2 regions of the Pseudoalteromonas sp. 2CM41L genome follow, and region 2 is predicted to be linked to the other one. Evidence: predicted binding sites of a transcription regulator. Region 2 holds the regulator's gene; the other holds the start of a gene.
The links. The regulator LexA, encoded in region 2, represses DNA repair genes until DNA is damaged. The targets are predictions, from matches to a motif close to TACTGTATNNNNATACAGTA.

Region 1 (5,860 bases), on a different contig from region 2:
TAGCGAATGTGGGCTAAGTTAGCACTTAAATTATTTGCGCGTGAATTTCGCCGCGGCGAACTAACGGTAATTAGTGCCGCCATTGCGCTGGCGGTATTAACGGTGCTTACACTGTCTATGGTCACTGAGCGAATAGCACAAAGCATAGCGCAAAAAAGTAGCGCGTTTATCGCCGCAGATAGAGTACTGGCAAGCGCCCATGAGCTAGACACGGCGTTTATTAGCAAAGCCAAACAAGAAAACTTACAAACTGCGCAAATGATCTACTTTGATACCATGTTATTTGCCAACGACGAGATGCAATTTACCTCGGTAAAAGCGGCGTCTAACGAATACCCGTTAAAAGGCGAGTTAAAAGTAAAATCATCATTGCTTGGTGAAACACAAGTAGCGCAGGGCGGCCCAAAGCCTGGCAATGTGTGGCTAAGTGAATCGGTTTTTTACAGCTTAAATATTGATATTGGCAGCCAAGTAGAGCTAGGCGCAGCAGTATTTAATGTAGAAAAAGTGGTGGTTGAAGAGCCAGATGCGCCGTTTAATGTATTTTCGAGCAGCCGCAGAGTGCTTATAAATATTGCCGATGTAGCAAAAACTGAGGTTATTCAACCTGGCAGCCGAGTAAATTATCGCCAGCTTTATGCAGGCGATGAATCAGATATAACCCGGTTTTATGAATGGTTAAAGCCGCAAATGGCTGAAAACCAACGTTGGTATGGCGTAAAAGATAGGCAGTCGCCCATATCAAATAGCTTAAACCGTGCCGAAAGCTTTTTATTACTGGCAGGTTTGCTGGGCATTATTTTGGCTACGGTTGCTATTGCTGTGTCGGCAAAGCGTTATTGTGAGCGCCAATACGACCCCGTAGCAATGATGAAAACCCTTGGCGGAAGCCGTGCATTAATCCGTAAAATATATTTTATGCACTTACTCATGGTGTGTGCTTTAGCGGTTATTGTGGGTTTAGCCATAGGCTACGGTTTGCAAGAAATAGCCACTGGTTATTTAGCAAAAAGCATGGATATGAGCTTACCTGCCGCCGGATTTAAACCTTGGCTGGTGGCCATTAGCACAGGCGTTATATGTGCAGTTATGTTCTCTATTAAGCCACTGCTTGATTTATTTGATATTCCACCGCTTAGAGTATTGCGCCGTAATTTAGGCGACAGACTAGCGGTAAGCCGTGTGCACTTAGGTTTAAGCGCGCTTACGGTGTTTTTATTAATGTGGTTATTTAGTAACAACATTAAAATAACGCTTATTTTATTTGTCTCTACGCTTGCTTTGATTGCGGTTTTGTTTGTTATTTCAAAACTAATATTTGGCGGTGGTCGTAAATTAGGCTTAAAACCAGGCAACAGTTGGTCGTTAGCTATTGCTTCTATACAAAAGCGTGCCAACGTAAATGCGGTGCAGCTTATTAGCTTTTCATTGGCGATAAAATTGCTATTGTTTTTGATTGTGCTTAAAAATGACATGATCTCAGATTGGCAGTCTCAATTACCCGCCGATGCGCCTAATGCATTTTTAGTTAATATTACACAAAACGAACTTGAGCCTGTAAATAATTACCTAGCAGAGAACGATATTTTAGTTTCGGATTTTTATCCGACCATTCGTGGGCGAGTAAATGCGGTAAATGGCGAGCTTGTTGCGCGTAAAGTGTCGTTGCAAGATAACGAGAAAAAAGATGAAGAAGCGCGTTCAGGCATAGGCCGTGAGCTTAATCTAACCTGGCTTGATAATGTGCCAGCCCAAAACGAAATTGTGCAAGGGCAGTGGTTTGGCGAAGGCGCAGTGGGTGAGGCATCGGTTGAGGAGTCTATGCTGGAGCGCCTAGACGTAGAAATAGGCGACACTTTAACATTTTTAATTGGTGCGCAATCATTTGACGCCAAAATTACCAGTGTGCGTAAAGTAAATTGGGCGACGCTAAAACCTAACTTTTTTATTATTTTAAGCCCCGATGTGCTAAAAGATTTTCCGGCAACGTATATTTCATCTGTGCGTATAGAGCCAGAGCAAAAGAAAGCGTTTAGCCAGTTACTGCGCACTTATCCAACCATTACCGCCATCGATGTAGATAACTTTGTTAAGCAAATACAATCAACCATTGAGCAGGTGTCGTTAGCTATTGGCTTTGTGCTTGCTATTGTGGTTTTGTGTGGTGCATTAGTGCTTATATCTCAGGTGCAAGCGAGCCTTGGCGAGCGAATGCAAGAAATAGTAATACTGCGAACTTTAGGCGCCAAAGGGCGGTTAATAAAAAATGCGACGCTTTATGAGTTTTTGCTATTAGGTGGCTTAGCTGGGTTTGTAGCCGCATTATTTAGTGATATAGCCTTATTGATTGTTCAGCAGCAAATGTTTGACTTAGCCGGTAAGTTGCACCCGGCAATTTGGCTAATAGGGCCAGTGTCGGGCGGGGTGTTTGTAGCCGCGCTTGGCTACTTTATGATTGCCCGTAAACTTAAACAAAATACCCAAGGCTTAGTACGTGCTTTAACCTAAGCTATACTTTTAACGCTAAACGCCCGCACTAAGTTGCGGGCGTTTTTGTTTTTACTCGCCACTGGTAATTTATACAGTGCTCTGGCATTATTACCGTTATTGAAAAATAACAATAATGAGTGTGCTGTTTGGCCATTATTTTAGGGATAGACCCAGGTTCGCGTTTAACCGGTTATGGTGTGGTTGCGCATCAAGGCGCTAAATTTACCTATTTAGGAAGCGGGTGCATTAAATTAGCCGAGCATGAGTTCCCCATACGATTAAAAATGATCTACCAAGGGATCACGCAAATAATAGAGCAGTTCTCCCCCGAAACCTTTGCCATAGAAAAAGTATTCATGGCGCATAACCCGGATGCCGCGCTAAAACTTGGCCAAGCCCGAGGAGCCGCTATAGTGGGAGCCTCTATGGCCGACTTACCCGTATTTGAATACTCAGCACGGCAAATTAAACAAGCCGTGGTAGGTAATGGCGGTGCCGATAAGTCGCAAGTGCAACACATGGTAAAAAATATTTTAAAATTACCTGGCACACCGCAAGCCGATGCGGCCGATGCGCTTGCCATTGCAATTTGCCATGCGCACTCAGAACAAAATTTAATAAAACTAGCGGGTAGCGCAAGCAAAACCGTTAGAGGACGTTTAAGGAAATAAATATGATTGGCCGTTTAAATGGCACTTTAGTTGAAAAGCAACCGCCTGAAATTTTATTAGAAGTAAGCGGCGTAGGCTACGAAGTACAAATGCCCATGACCTGTTTTTACGACTTACCCAATATTGGCGAAAACGCCATAGTGTACACACACTTTGTAGTACGCGAAGACGCACAACTATTATTTGGCTTTAATAATAAAACCGAGCGCGCGCTTTTTAGAGAACTATTAAAAGCAAATGGTGTGGGTCCTAAACTAGGCCTAGCTATTTTGTCGGGCATGTCGGCGCAACAATTTGTTAGTTGCGTAAACAACGAAGATGCCACAACATTGGTTAAATTACCGGGTGTGGGTAAAAAAACCGCTGAGCGTTTAGTGCTTGAAATGAAAGACCGCTTAAAAGATTGGGGTAACGACTTATTTACGCCATATAGCGATAATGCCGTTATAGAGCCTCCTAGCGATGCAACAATTGCCAATAATGCCGCAGACGATGCAGTATCGGCACTTGTCGCGCTTGGTTATAAATTGCCACAGGCGCAAAAAGCAGTAAAATCGGTAAGTAAACCCGATATGTCTACTGAGGTTCTTATTAAAGAATCTTTAAAATCAATGTTGTGAGTAACCCATGATTGAAGCTGATCGTTTAATTGACGCGAGCGAAAAAACCAACGAAGACACCATAGACCGCGCAATAAGGCCCAAGCTTTTAGCCGACTACAAAGGTCAGCCGCATGTTAAGCAGCAAATGGAAATATTTATAGAGGCAGCGCGCAGCCGCGGTGAAGCGCTCGATCATCTATTAATATTTGGCCCGCCGGGCTTAGGTAAAACCACGCTTGCTAATATTGTTGCCAATGAGCTTAATGTAAGTATTAAAACCACTTCGGGTCCAGTACTTGAAAAAGCCGGCGATCTTGCTGCATTGCTTACCAACCTTGAAGAAGGCGACGTGCTGTTTATTGATGAAATACACAGACTCAGCCCACAAGTTGAAGAAATACTTTACCCCGCAATGGAAGATTACCAACTCGATATTATGATTGGTGAAGGCCCCGCTGCACGCTCTATTAAATTAGACTTACCGCCGTTTACGCTTATTGGCGCGACAACACGCGCAGGCTCACTTACCTCACCACTAAGAGACCGTTTTGGCATAGTGCAGCGCTTAGAGTTTTACTCGGTAGCTGACCTATCGCATATAGTGGGGCGCTCTGCACATTACCTAGATTTACAAATGTGCGACGATGGCGCTACCGAAATTGCAAAACGCTCACGAGGCACACCGCGTATAGCAAACCGCTTATTACGTCGTGTGCGCGATTACACGCAAGTAAAATCAGATGGTACAGTAAATGCCTCAGTTGCCGAGCTTGCCCTTGATATGATTGACGTAGATAAAAGCGGGTTTGATTACATGGACCGTAAATACTTACTTGCCATTATCGAAAAATTTATGGGTGGGCCTGTAGGGCTTGATAATTTAGCCGCCGCCATAGGCGAAGAAAAAGAAACCATTGAAGATGTAATAGAGCCGTTTTTAATTCAACAAGGTTTTATACAGCGCACACCACGCGGGCGAATTGTGTCAGACAATGCGTATCATCACTTTGGTTTACTCCCCAAACAAGATTAACCCCTCTTTAGCCTGTTACAGAAAATGTAGCGGGCTACTTCCTCTGTTAAATGTAATACCAATTTGCAATAACACTTAATCATTTTGCGAGGCAAACGTATCGCTACCTGCGATAAAAACTCTCATTTACGACTGAATGCAGAAGGTATAGCAGTGCAGGAGCAATTGCCAAGAACAACGAAATAGCAAATTTTTTGCCTAGCTATCAACACGTTTTTCCAGCCTTAACATAGCTCACTTAATTAAGAAAATTAGTATAATTTTTTAAAACTTACTCAGCTTTCAGCCACTTTGTTGCAAATGTAACCAATAAATTAAAATCGTTTTGTAATTCACTTAACGTTAAGACTGGCGTGGCTATGCTGCGTACCATTAAAACCAGTTAGCTTTAAAGCAGTAGCAACATAAGAGATTAGACGTGGCGCTAATTGTGCTAATAAGTTTTACCTTGTTATAAACATGCTTTCTACTGAAAGTAGATAATTTAATAATACGAATTGGTAAAAAAAGATAGTAAATACACCGTTGGCAATTAAACAGATTGTGTAATTTATACCGGTTATATGCCAAGTTGGCGGTAAAATTTAGGCAAAAAAAAGCCCGCATATAATGCGGGCAAACAACAAGTTGAAGGAAGTAATCCAGGGAACTACGTTTTACTTAATCAGGTTTTATCCAAAAAGAGTAAAACAATGTAATACGATTAAAAATCCTATTACTAAGAACTTGGCTTAATGAAAAATGTTTCATTCAGTGCGTAAGCTCGGTATGGGAGAATAATACGGAATAAGCATTTTTTGTTCAAACTAGAAAATTTAAAATTTCAGATAAGAAAAACTAATCTTATGAATTTTATTATTGTTCGAATCTTGTACGTTAATTATTCGTTAACTTTATAAGTAGCTGAAAATTAATAAATAACTGGTCTGAGCTGTATTGTTACAGTATTAGTTATATTAGTACATGCAAAGTGGCGTGAATTACTTTTGCGTGCTTATGCACTTTTTATGAATAAACGGTGCGTTTTATTAAGTTTACTGCGTATATTTACGCACTTTCGTAGT
Region 2 (12,608 bases):
AAAATGCCACTTAGCCAAGGCAATGTTGTACATGTTGCCCGTCCACTTAGGCAGCCAATAATAAGCCCCCGCCATAATCGAAAATATTGCCCCCGTAACTAACACGTAATGAAAGTGCGCCACCACAAAGTAAGTATCGTGATACTGAAAATCAGCAGGCGTTATAGCCAACATCAGCCCCGAAAAGCCCCCTAAAGTAAACAGCACAATAAAGGCAATACTAAATAGCATGGGCACTTCAAAACTTATTGACCCTCGCCACATAGTGGCTACCCAGTTAAATACTTTTACCCCTGTAGGCACCGATATCAGCATGGTCGCGTACATAAAAAATAGCTCGCCAGCAACGGGCATACCGGTCGTAAACATATGATGTGCCCACACTATAAAGCTCAGTAATGCAATAGAGGAGGTTGCGTAAACCATTGAGGCATAACCAAATAGTTTTTTACGTGAGAATGTAGGCACTATGGTCGAAATAATACCAAAGGCGGGTAAAATCATGATGTACACTTCGGGATGGCCAAAAAACCAAAATATGTGCTGAAACATCACCGGATCGCCGCCACCTGCCGCATCAAAAAAGCTGGTTCCAAAGTATTTATCGGTGAGCACCATAGTGACCGCTCCGGCCAGTACGGGCATAACAGCAATTAATAAAAATGCGGTTATTAGCCATGTCCAAACAAATAATGGTAGTTTCATCCATGTCATGCCTGGGGCACGTAAATTAACAATGGTCACAATTACGTTTATTGCGCCCATAATTGAGCTAATCCCCATAATGTGCACTGCAAACACAAACATTGCAGTGTTGTCGTTACTATACGTTGTTGAAAGCGGCGCATAGAACGTCCAGCCAAATGCGGGGCCGCCTCCAGGCATTAATAACGAGGCCAATAAAATTAAAAAAGCGAAGGGTAAAATCCAAAAGCTCCAGTTGTTCATTCTGGGCAGCGCCATATCTGGCGCACCAATCATGAGCGGTACCATCCAGTTAGCAAGCCCCGTAAAGGCTGGCATAACAGCACCAAACACCATAATTAAACCGTGTACTGTGGTCATTTGGTTAAAAAAGTGTGGGTCTACCAATTGTAATCCTGGCTGAAATAACTCAGCCCGAATAACCATGGCCATTGCACCGCCAATTAAAAACATAGTCAGCGAAAAAATTAAGTACATGCTGCCAATATCTTTATGGTTTGTTGTGTATAACCAACGTTTAAACCCTTTGGCTGGGTGATGGCCGTGGTGAGCGTCATTGGCGTTAGGTTGTTCTACTATGCTACTCATTAGTTCGCCTCCGCATCAAGTGCTGCCTGAATTTCACTAGGTTGGATGACATCACCCGTTTCATTACCCCACGCATTACGTTTATAGGTAATTACCGCTGCAAGTTGTTTAATTGAGAGCTGCTTTGCAAATGCCTGCATTGCAGTTCCTGGGCGGCCATGAATCACTACATCAATGTGATCTTTTATATCACCCAAAACAATGGGGCTGCCTTTTAACGCAGGAAATACGCCCGGTAGCCCCATACCTGTAGGTTGATGACACGCAGCGCAACTTGCCATATACACTTGCTCACCTAGTGTCATTAGCTCTTCTTTAGGAATTGTTGTCTCAAGCAATGCTGCATCAGCAAGTGCGGCTTTTTGCTTAGCTTGCTTAGCATCTGCAAGCCATGCGTTAAAATCCTCTTGCGATTTAGCTTCAACCACCACGGGCATAAAACCATGATCTTTACCGCACAGCTCTGCACACTGTCCTCGGTAAATACCTTCTTCGTTAATGTTGGTCCACGTTTCGTTGATAAACCCCGGATTGGCATCTTTTTTAACGGCAAAATCGGGTACCCACCAAGAGTGGATAACATCATCAGAGGTCATTAAAAAACGCACCTTTCGATTAATTGGCAGTACTAAAGGTTTATCAACCTCAAGTAAATAATTAGGGTTTTTATTAGCAAGGTTGGCTATTTCGTCTTGAGGGGTAGATAAAATAGAGTAAAACTCTACGTCTTCGCCCATATATTCATAATGCCACTTCCACTGTGACCCTGTAATTTTAATGGTTAAGTCAGCCTTACTGGCATCTTCCATCGCAATGAGGGTTTTAGTGGCAGGGATTGCCATGGCAATTAAAATAACAAACGGAATGGCAGTCCAAAGAATTTCTACTTTGGTACTTTCATGAAATTGGGCAGGAACTGCCCCTTTAGATTTACGGTGATGAATCAGTGCCCAAAACATTATTGCGAACACTATCACCCCAATCACACAACATATTAAAAATATGGTCATGTGTAGCTGATATACATTATTACTTATATCGGTTACGCCCTTGCGCATATTGTATTGGCTATTAGCCAGCACTTGCTGCGGGAACATAATCAACACAAGCCACAAGGTAGAGGTCAGTTTACCCATGTGACGGCTCCTTTGATGCTATTGCGAATGCAAAGCGAAGAGGCATACGGCTTAAACGCCAATTCGTTATTTTTATTTTTTAACCAATCTTATTTTTGATTGGTATCGCTAGGACAACAAAAGGTTTGTGTATATTGTGTGTTCTCATAACTAAAAAGCTGTGAGTTATTGTTAGTCCAGCACATTAATGATTAGCTAAAAAACGTACAACAAGCAAGTTTTAGTATAAAAAACAATCAAGTGATATTTTAAAATTGACTAAATGACGGCGTATTAAATTGTTATTTAACAGCCAAGATACGAGCAAAATTAAGGGATGTAACACGCTTAGGAAGATAAAAGTATGAGTGAAAAAAAGTTTACAGCCTAAATAATTTTAGGGCGTTTTGAGATGGCGGAAGGTTTGTTTTTAAAACAAAAATGCACACTAAAAAGTGCGCATTTATAGATATTACTTAAAAATAGTTAAAAATTACATCCAATCGGCATTTCTTATTACGCCAACGGCTAACCCTTCAATATTAAAAGATTCGTTTTCAAGGTCTACTTCAATTGGCGTAAACTCTTCGTTTTCGGCGTGTAATAATACTTTTCGACCTGCTTTTTCTAGGCGTTTTACGGTTACGTCTTCATCTACTCGTGCAACCACAACTTGGCCGTTTTCTGCTGTTTGAGTACGGTGCACAGCAAGTAAGTCGCCATCCATAATACCTATATCTTTCATACTCATGCCGTTAACACGCAGTAAAAAGTCGGCGGCTGGTTTAAACATAAGTGGGTCTATTTTACAGTGACTCTCAACATGTTCTTGCGCCAAAATAGGCGAACCCGCTGCAACTCTACCTATTAATGGTAGCCCTAGTTGCTCAGGCTCTTCTTCTTCAACCAATTGAATACCACGGCTTGCGCCTGGTTTCATTTTAATAACACCTTTTTTGGCAAGCGCTTTTAAGTGCTCTTCTGCGGCATTGGCACTTTTAAAACCGAGTGTTTGCGCAATTTCGGCACGTGTAGGAGGCATACCAGTGTCTTTAATAAAAACTTTTATTAGTTCGAGTATTTGAGCTTGGCGTTTAGTTAATGGTCGCATACAACTGGTTTTCCATACAGTACATTTAACTGTGAGTATATACAGTTAAATAAAAATCGCAAATTTAAATTGTGCTTTAAAATAGCTAAATACACCGCACCTGGATAAATTTTAGGTAATTACAGACGTTCAGTATTTAAAATGCTATAAATTTGCTTTCAATATAAAGGAGTAATTATGAGTATTTGGCATCAACCCATTACATTAGAGCTTTGCAAACAGTTAGATGAGGGAATAAACGGCCAAGGCACGCTAATGAAAACCATGGGCATAGAAATAACCGAAATAGGAGATGATTACCTGGTGGCTACCATGCCTGCTATTCCTGAGCATCATAATCCTATTGGTATGGTACATGGTGGCGCAAATGTGGTACTTGCCGAAACCGTAGCAAGCTACGCCGCTAACTTTGTCGTGGACTTTACAAAATTTTATTGTGTTGGACAGGAAATTAGCGCCAGCCACCTAAAGGCCTCTCGAAATGGCACTTTAACCGCCGTTACTCGTGCATTTCATATTGGTAAGCGCAGTTCTGTATGGGAAATAAAAATAACCAATAGCCGCGGCGAGCTTTGCTGCGTATCAAAAATGACCGCAGCGGTTGTCGAGCGCAAATAATTAACTATGGCTACTTTTCGATAGGGTAAATTGTTATTTCCATACCAGCGCCAATGGCAGATATACGTAGCAGTGTATCTGCATGTAGAGCTTGGTTAAAACACTTAGGTGACGTGCCCGACTCAAAGCCTATATCAAACGTTCTGCGCGAACAGCTTAGCCACTGCTTAAGCGCATTACGTGAACACGACTCTATTAATTCACATAAGTGGTTGATTGCTTTGTCTGGCGTGGTTATATCACCTGAGGCTTCAATACGCGCCAATTGACGATATTCGTCTTTGTCATAATGCAAAACCATCGCGTTTTTCTTTAAGTCTGCCACCAGGGCGCTAATATCTTGTTTAGACTCAAGCTCTAGATCTACATTTAAAAATTGAATTTCCGACATTGTCTGCTTTTTACCCTCTTATAGTTTCATCGCAAACTTTAACGCAGTTTTACTTTTATACCAAATCAACTAAGCGCTAAACATGGCTTTATTAATAGAAAATACCTGTTTAAACGCCATTGGCACCTAATTTGCCTTATAAAACGGGTTAGGCTAGTTACGCTTAATTTTACCGTTTATGTATGAAAGTTATACACACTCTGTGTAATTAAACGCTTCAGGAGGACAATTATGGTAGATCATGGCCCGCAAATTAAAAACGACGATCAGTACGATGCGCTTCGAGATGAAGGCATGAGCAAACAAAAAGCCGCGCGCATTGCTAATAGCAATACTCATAAAACCGCTGTTAAAGGCGGCAAAGCCTCAAAGTATGAGCAGCGCACTAAAAAGCAGCTGTACAATAAAGCTAAAGAGCTCGGTATTAGTGGCCGCTCTAAAATGAGCAAACAAGGGCTAATAAATGCCTTACGTGAGCATTAAACACAGCCTCACTGATTTTTTACCGCTCCTTTTTATTATTTTTATAAAGTTAGAGTAAGCTTATGAATAACTGCGACAAAATGCCGCAGTAAAAGCATGGGCTGCTGTAATACACTAACGCTAAAAATAATAAGAAGCACAAAATGAAAAAACAACTATTTAAGCGCGCTCGAAAACTACATAAGTGGCTAGGCTATTTACTTGCCTTACAAATTTTAGCTTGGCTTTTAGGCGGCTTAGTAATGAGCGCGATACCACTTGAATACGTACACGGTAAGCACCTTGCTAAGCGCACACTTACAAACCCATTTACTCAAGCAGACTACCCCACATCACTCGATAATATTACTGCCCAAGTGCCTAACCCCACGCAAATAGTGTTTGAGCACTTTTTAACAACCCCGCTTATTACTGTTATTAATACTGACGAGCAGCAAAGCTTTAATGGTTTAACGGGGCGCCCTTTTCAGCCACCGACTAAAATACAAATTACCGCTAATGCACAAGCGCATTTACTCATCGACGCTAAGCCAATTAGCACAACACTTTTAAAACAAGGCACTCGAGAGGTGGGATACAAAACAAATGTGTGGCAAGTACAATTTAACGACACCTTTAATACCACGCTGTATTTAAATGCAATTAACGGTAAAGTTATCACCGTTCGCAGCACACTATGGCGCATATTTGACTTTTTTTGGATGCTACACATAATGGATTACGACGAGCGAGAAGATTTTAACAACCCGCTTCTCATCAGTTTTGCAGCCACCAGCGTACTATTTTGTTTATGCGGTATTATTTTATTAATACAAAACGTTAGGCTAAAAAAACTTACACGTGTTGGTCAATCAAAATAGGGTTGCCGTCTGGGTCGGTAATAATAAAACTTTTATCACCCACAGGTTCAACCTGGATATGAGCGTTTTGAAAATATTCGCTAAGCGCATCAACATCCTTAAACTCTGTAACGGTTTGTGCGTTTTGATCCCAGCCAGGATTGAAGGTCAGCATGTTTTTATCAAACATACCCGAGAACAAGCCAATTAAATGCTCACCGTTTTTCATCACTAGCCAGTTTTGCTCTATCTCACCTGCAAACTCGCTAAAGCCCAACTTTTCGTAAAACGCTTTTGAGGCTCTAATATCTTTAACTGTTAAACTTATTGAAAAAGCACCTAGCATAGTCATCTCCTCGCTATTTTTTATATCAGTATAGAGTGTACTAAGCATTGCGGATTAAAATTTGTTCAGGCTTTATCTTTTAGCAGCAAAACTTTAGACTAGCGCCTCCTGTAGTTCACGTATGTGATGGATATGCTTAAATTTATTTTGGCCTTTGTGGCTTGTTGTATTTGTTTTTCTGCATCGAGTGAAGAATTTACCCGTTTTTCAACGGCTAAAAGGCACTTAATTAAAACCCTACCCGAAAACGCCAAAAGCCTTTACTGCGGCTGCGACATTAAAAAACAAGGTAAAAAGCTAATCCCCGACCCTAGCAACTGTGGTTATATTCCACGTAATACGTTAACTTCCTCTGGCAAGGTTAATGTACGTGCACTGCGTATAGAGTGGGAGCATATAGTGCCGGCGTGGGAATTTGGTCACCAGTTACAATGCTGGCAAAACGGTGGTCGTAAAAACTGTCGCAAGGTCAGTGCTAAATTTAGAAAAATGGAAGCCGATATAAACAATTTAGCCCCTGCTATTGGCGAAATTAACGCAGATCGCTCTAACTATCGCTTTGGTATGCTTAGCGAAAACGCTACCCAATATGGCCGCTGCCAAGTAAAGGTTAACTTTAAACAACGCGTTGTAGAGCCTCCTTTTTATGCCCGTAAGCGCATTGCCGACACCTACGCCTATATGCAAAAAACATACGGCTTAAAAATATCAGACAAACAACAAAAACTATTTGATGCCTGGCAAAAACAAGCATTTGCAGATAAAAGCAGCGCAAGTAAGCTGTAGCACACCTAAGTGTATACACTCATTTACATAATTTAGGGGCGAATACGTTGAATAAATGAGCGGGTGTTGTAGTATTTTAAACAACTTATTTACAAAAAGTAGTTTTGTATGTTTAAAAATAATAAAGCAACACTCGCTATTATTGCTGCACTTTCAAGCCTAACGCTTGTGGGCTGTGGCGGTGGTAGCAGCATGAATGAAACGCCCGACCCAGTCGTCACCCCCCCTGCTAGTTCAGCCCCAACTTGGACGGCAGGTGTATTTGAGCCATCGGAGGAGTTAAAAAACTTTTGCGAAAACCCACGCACAGGTAACGATCCGTTTAATAATAATGAGCCTTACCCAGACCAAGCCGGTTCGGCCCTTTACGAAAAGCTTTGGCTTCGCTCGTGGAGCGACGAAACCTACCTTTGGTATGATGAAATAGCCGATAACGACCCTGAAAACTTTGCTACAGTGGCCGATTATTTTGCCCAACTAAAAACCGAAGAACTAACCGACTCTGGTGCTAAAAAAGATAATTTTCATTTTTCAGAGCCTTCTGAGGACTACTTTCAAGAAGCGCAATCAGGTGTAACCTCAGGCTATGGTATAAATTGGGCATTTATTGGCGACCCAGCTGATAGAATTTTACGTGTTGCCTATCTAGAAGACGACTCACCAGCAAGCCAAATTGGTTTTCAACGTGGCGATACTGTACTTGAAGTTGATGGCGTAAGCATTAATACCAGCACACAAGCAGGCGTAGATACCTTAAACGAAGGATTATTTAGCCCCACTAATGGCGACTCGCACACCATCGTTGTGCGCAGTAACGATGGCGCTGAAAAAACCTTTAACGTAACTGCCGGCAACATAGAGCAAACACCGGTACAAAACGTAAAAACCATTACCACTGCAAATGGCACTAGCGTAGGGTACATGCAGTTTAATAGCCATATAGGTATTGCCCAAGAAGGCTTAATTGCTGCCGTTAATAAATTTAAAACCGATAACGTAGAAGAGCTTGTTATCGACTTTAGATATAACGGAGGCGGTTTATTAGCGCTTTCTTCGCAGCTGGCTTACATGGTGGCGGGCAGCGCCAACATTCAAAACCGTATTTATTACCAAACTCAGCAAAACGATAAACAACCGGTAGAGTCGCCTTTTCCGTTTATAGATGAAGAAATTGATTACTCAACTTTTTTTAGCACTGGCGAAAGCCTCCCCGATTTAAACCTATCTAAGGTGTATGTGCTTAGTACATCGGGTACGTGTTCAGCCTCAGAAGCCTTTATTAATGGCTTAAAAGGCATTGACGCCGAGGTAGTGCTCATTGGCGACACAACCTGCGGTAAACCATACGGTTTTACCCCAACACATAACTGTGGCACCACCTATTACACCATTCAATTTAGCGGTATTAACAGTAAAGGGTTTGGTGAATATGCAGCAGGCTTTACGCCAACGCCTACACCACAGTTTGATGCTGATGTAAAAGGCTGTGTAGTCAGTGACGACTTTGATAATCAACTAGGCGATCCAAACGAAGGGATGCTCTCTACTGCGCTTTATCATATTGATAATAACGGCACGTGCCCTGTTAGCACCGCCTCTGCAAGTATTAAAACGCAAGTACAAAGCGCTGCTGGCGATAGCAAGCAGCTATTACCTTTAAACGCACCTAATAACGTTAACCGTGGCAATATGGATTTAACCTGGCCTACGTTAAATAAGGATAAGTAATGGCTAAACTACTGGCAATATTAACCTTATTATTTATTGGAGGCTGTAACAGTATGAGTAATGCCACTGCTAAGCCTGCACTACTTACCGAGGTAAACCCAGGCGTTATAGCCACGCTCCAGCAAGCGATTATAAAAGCAAAGGGCGGCACACTAGTTACACTGGCCGACACCGTTTTTACTAAACGCAGCGAGTTATTACTAAGCCATGGAAATAGTAAAGACTCTAATGGTATGCCCATAATGGGCGCGCATAATATCAAGCCAGAAAAGTTTGTTTTACAAATAATCGGCAAGCAGTGCGTGCTTTATTATCCTAAAAAAGATATGTTTATTGAGCTTAAAAACGTAAGTTGTAAAGCACAATAAAATACTATTAAAAAGGCACACAGCATTAATACTGTGTGCCTTTATCGTTTTTCACTTGGTTTATAAGTCTTGATGCGGACCAAACACTTCGTAATGAATATGCTCGTTTTTAACACCTAGTGCCAGTAACTGGCTTTTCACAAACGCCATAAACCCAGCGGGGCCACATAAGTAAAAATTACCATTTGTAAGAGGTAGCTGTGTTTTTATGGCAGTTAAGTCCATTAACCCTGTAAAATCAGCCCCTTCACTACTTTGATTAAACCACGTAATAGTTTGCAAGCTGTTATAAGCCGTACTTAATTCATTTAAATAGTGTGCAAACGAGTGCTGCTGCGTATTTTCGCACGCATGTAAATACATAATATTTTGCTTAGGGTTATCGCTTAATAGCGTTTCGAGCATCGCAAGCATTGGGGTTTGCCCTACACCTGCTGAAATAAGCACCGTAGGTTGAGTACTATTTCGTAAAAAGAAATCACCTGCAGGCGGGTATAGTTCAACTATGTCACCTTGAGCTAGTGAGTGTAAATAATTAGACACCATGCCAGGCTTTGGCTGTAGCTCTTTTTTAACGCTAATACGGTAGTTTTTACCATTGGCTTTTTGTGAAATAGAATACTGGCGAATTTCTTCATATTCAGCGCCCGCTGGTTTAACTTTAACCCCTAAATATTGGCCAGGTTTATGGGTAATCACCGCTTTGCCATCTATAGGCGTTAGTGTAAAGCTTGTTACGAGTGCTGATTCAACCTGTTTGTTGGTTATTTCAAATTGGCGCGTGCCCGCCCAACCACCGTGTTTATTTTTACTGTGCTCATATAAAGCCGCTTCTTCAGTAATACACATATCAGCAAGCAGTGCATATGCTTCACGCCAAGCGTATTCTACATCTGGCGTAAACTGCTCTGGTATTAGCTCTTTTAAGGTGCCAATTAAGTGAGCACCAACAATGGGGTAGTGCTCTGGTAAAATATTTAAACTGGTGTGCTTATGGTTAATGCGCGCTAATGCCTCTTTTAACACCGCTAAGTTATCAATGTTTTGAGCGTATGCAGCTAATGCGTTAAACAAAGCAAATTGCTGGCGCCCTGTATTTTGGTTGGTCATATTAAAAATATTTTTAAGCTCTGGGTTATGGCTAAATAGTCGCTTATAAAAATGATCGGTCACAACCGTGCCGGCTTGCGCTAATAACGGAACAGTGCTTTTAACAATCTCAATGGTTTTATCAGATAACATAATGTAGTCCTGTAGGTAAACTAACCACGGCGCCCATCAACACGACGGCGCGTTAATATAGGTGTGCAGTAAATTAAAAATAATAAAAAAGCCACTAACCACAGCAAGGCGCTGATCTGCCAAGCAAAGTGTGGCGCAATAATTAAGGGGAGTATGGAGCGAGTAATAGCTGCCACCAGCACAAGCGCAAAAGCAACAGATATATATTTAGGTGTATTAAGCGTACGCCCTGTATGCCCTAGCGATACACGGGTCATCATGGCTAAAATCATCATCCCTATTGTGCCAATAGTGATAAGGTGGAGCGCATCTTTGAAGGGGATTACGCTTGTGTAAAAGCTCAGTGTAATCATCATTAAGCCAACACCTAAAGCAAAATAAGAAAAATGCAAAGACCATAATAAAGGCACTTTTAGCACGTTTGCATGCCACCAAAGCTTTGCGCGAATTAAGTGAAGCACAGCCACTATTGCAACAATGAATGCAGGGCTAATTGAGCTTAAAAATAATTTACTGATAAAAAATAAAGTAATTGCCAATATTGATAAATACAGCAGTGCTTTATCAATATTAGGAGTGCGTACTTGCTCGCTAAGCGCTAAGCCTTTAGCTGTAAAAAAAGGAATAACCCGCCCTGCTACAATGCCGACCAGTAAACTGACAACCAGTACCGCAGTGTCAACCACAGCTAATGCAAGCTGCATGTTGTTATTTAAAACAAGGAGTAAATAAAGAGTATTAAGGGCGCACAGCACGCTTAAAATAACTAAAAACGGGTAATTATTTTTACTGCCTGCTGTTAATAGCATATTAGCCAGTGCCGTAATTGCCCCAAGCCACCATGCTAGCTGTAGCAAAGTAACAAGCCATAAATTAGCATTAGCAAAATCAGGCAGCTTTATAAAAAATGCTAAACGAGCACTTATCCATACAAAAGTAAGTAGCATAAGTGCTTTGCCATTTATACTTTCGACGCCTGTCCAAGTTTGTGCCGCCGTAAGTAAAAAACCGACTGCTACCACTCCTGCAAAGCCAAATAGCATTTCGTGCGCGTGCCAAAGTGTGGCTGGCATGGTTAAGTGCCAACTAGCATAGCCCTTTAAAATAAGTAGCCAATACCCTATCGAAAAAAATGCCAGCAAACCGCCTGCTAAAAAGTAGGGTCTAAATGCAAGCATCCATAACGGCCATTTTGTTACGTGATGAATATCTATGTGCGCTGGCATTGGCTCTGTTAAATTTAGTGGGCGCATTAGCGTACTTCCTGCCCTAAACCATGTTGAGCAACACAACGCAGCACATAACTAACTTTTAAAATAGCTGCCACTACAATCGTACTAATATGCGCTGATATTTGTACCTGCATCGAAAAGTGCTCTGCGTACGGGTAACTAATTAAAATGCTCACAACCATACAAATAGCGCTAAGCCCTAATACTGTATTAGCAGTAAATAATAGCGTTCTAAAAAATACGCCTAACTCAACCTGGTTGTTTGCATTATTTAGTGTAAGTGTGTTCATAACTACCTCAGTAACCATTAACGTTACTTAGCTATTACACATAGTGTGCCAATAAAATAAGACATTAATATTCAGCAAGTTAAATATAAACACTTTACAAATTGAGTCTTTATGACACACTCTAATTTAAATCATAAAAACACAAATAGGTCATTTTGACATGAACCAGCAATTCAACCTTACCCAAGTGGCTTTAGAGCTTGCCCAAAGCACGCTGCACGAGCACAGCTTTGATCAATTATTGGCAACGGTTGAACGTGTAATACCTAGCGATGCCAGTGCGTTACTTGTTGTGCAGGGCGAGCAACTTAAACCCTTAGCCATCAAAGGTCTGATGCCCGACAGCCTTGGTAGGCGCTTTAAAATAGGAGAGCACCCACGATTAGCGGCCATTTGTAGTGCAAGCCACGCATTACAGTTTGCACACGACTGCCCCCTGCCCGACCCATACGACGGCCTACTGCTGGCCAAAACGGGCGATATTCCTGTGCATGCCTGCTTAGGCTTACCCCTTTACGATAAAAACACTTTGCTAGGCGTGCTTACATTCGATAGCTTAAACGCAAATGCCTTTAGTAGTATTAGCGCAGATACACTCAGCACCTTACAAACACTGTGCAGTGCGCATTTTAAAACAGCCCTAGAACTTGCCCATTACAAACACCATGCACAGCATTCAAACGCCCTTGTGCAAGAGTTAACGCGTGATGCGCTTACTCGCGATGGCGGCGAAATTATTGGCCAAAGCCCTGTAATGCAAACGCTT

Region 1: a site for LexA is predicted at 2,568-2,587, ahead of ruvC (crossover junction endodeoxyribonuclease RuvC). Genes of this name have one in related genera too.

What each region holds. Positions count from the first base shown of each region.
Region 1 is NZ_JALNTN010000005.1:35,595-41,454, forward strand. It holds gene MTF64_RS08555 (ABC transporter ATP-binding protein) at 1-17, shown strand, start outside; gene MTF64_RS08560 (FtsX-like permease family protein) at 7-2,508, shown strand; gene ruvC (crossover junction endodeoxyribonuclease RuvC) at 2,637-3,161, shown strand; gene ruvA (Holliday junction branch migration protein RuvA) at 3,164-3,781, shown strand; gene ruvB (Holliday junction branch migration DNA helicase RuvB) at 3,789-4,796, shown strand.
Region 2 is NZ_JALNTN010000013.1:25,824-38,431, reverse strand. It holds gene ctaD (cytochrome c oxidase subunit I) at 1-1,293, opposite strand, end outside; gene coxB (cytochrome c oxidase subunit II) at 1,293-2,429, opposite strand; gene lexA (transcriptional repressor LexA) at 2,902-3,519, opposite strand; gene MTF64_RS14550 (hotdog fold thioesterase) at 3,697-4,137, shown strand; gene MTF64_RS14545 (hypothetical protein) at 4,148-4,528, opposite strand; gene MTF64_RS14540 (Rho termination factor N-terminal domain-containing protein) at 4,757-5,011, shown strand; gene MTF64_RS14535 (hypothetical protein) at 5,155-5,871, shown strand; gene MTF64_RS14530 (VOC family protein) at 5,846-6,196, opposite strand; gene MTF64_RS14525 (endonuclease) at 6,323-6,982, shown strand; gene MTF64_RS14520 (S41 family peptidase) at 7,091-8,710, shown strand; gene MTF64_RS14515 (hypothetical protein) at 8,710-9,078, shown strand; gene hmpA (NO-inducible flavohemoprotein) at 9,139-10,320, opposite strand; gene MTF64_RS14505 (NnrS family protein) at 10,341-11,573, opposite strand; gene MTF64_RS14500 (hypothetical protein) at 11,573-11,842, opposite strand; gene norR (nitric oxide reductase transcriptional regulator NorR) at 12,003-12,608, shown strand, end outside.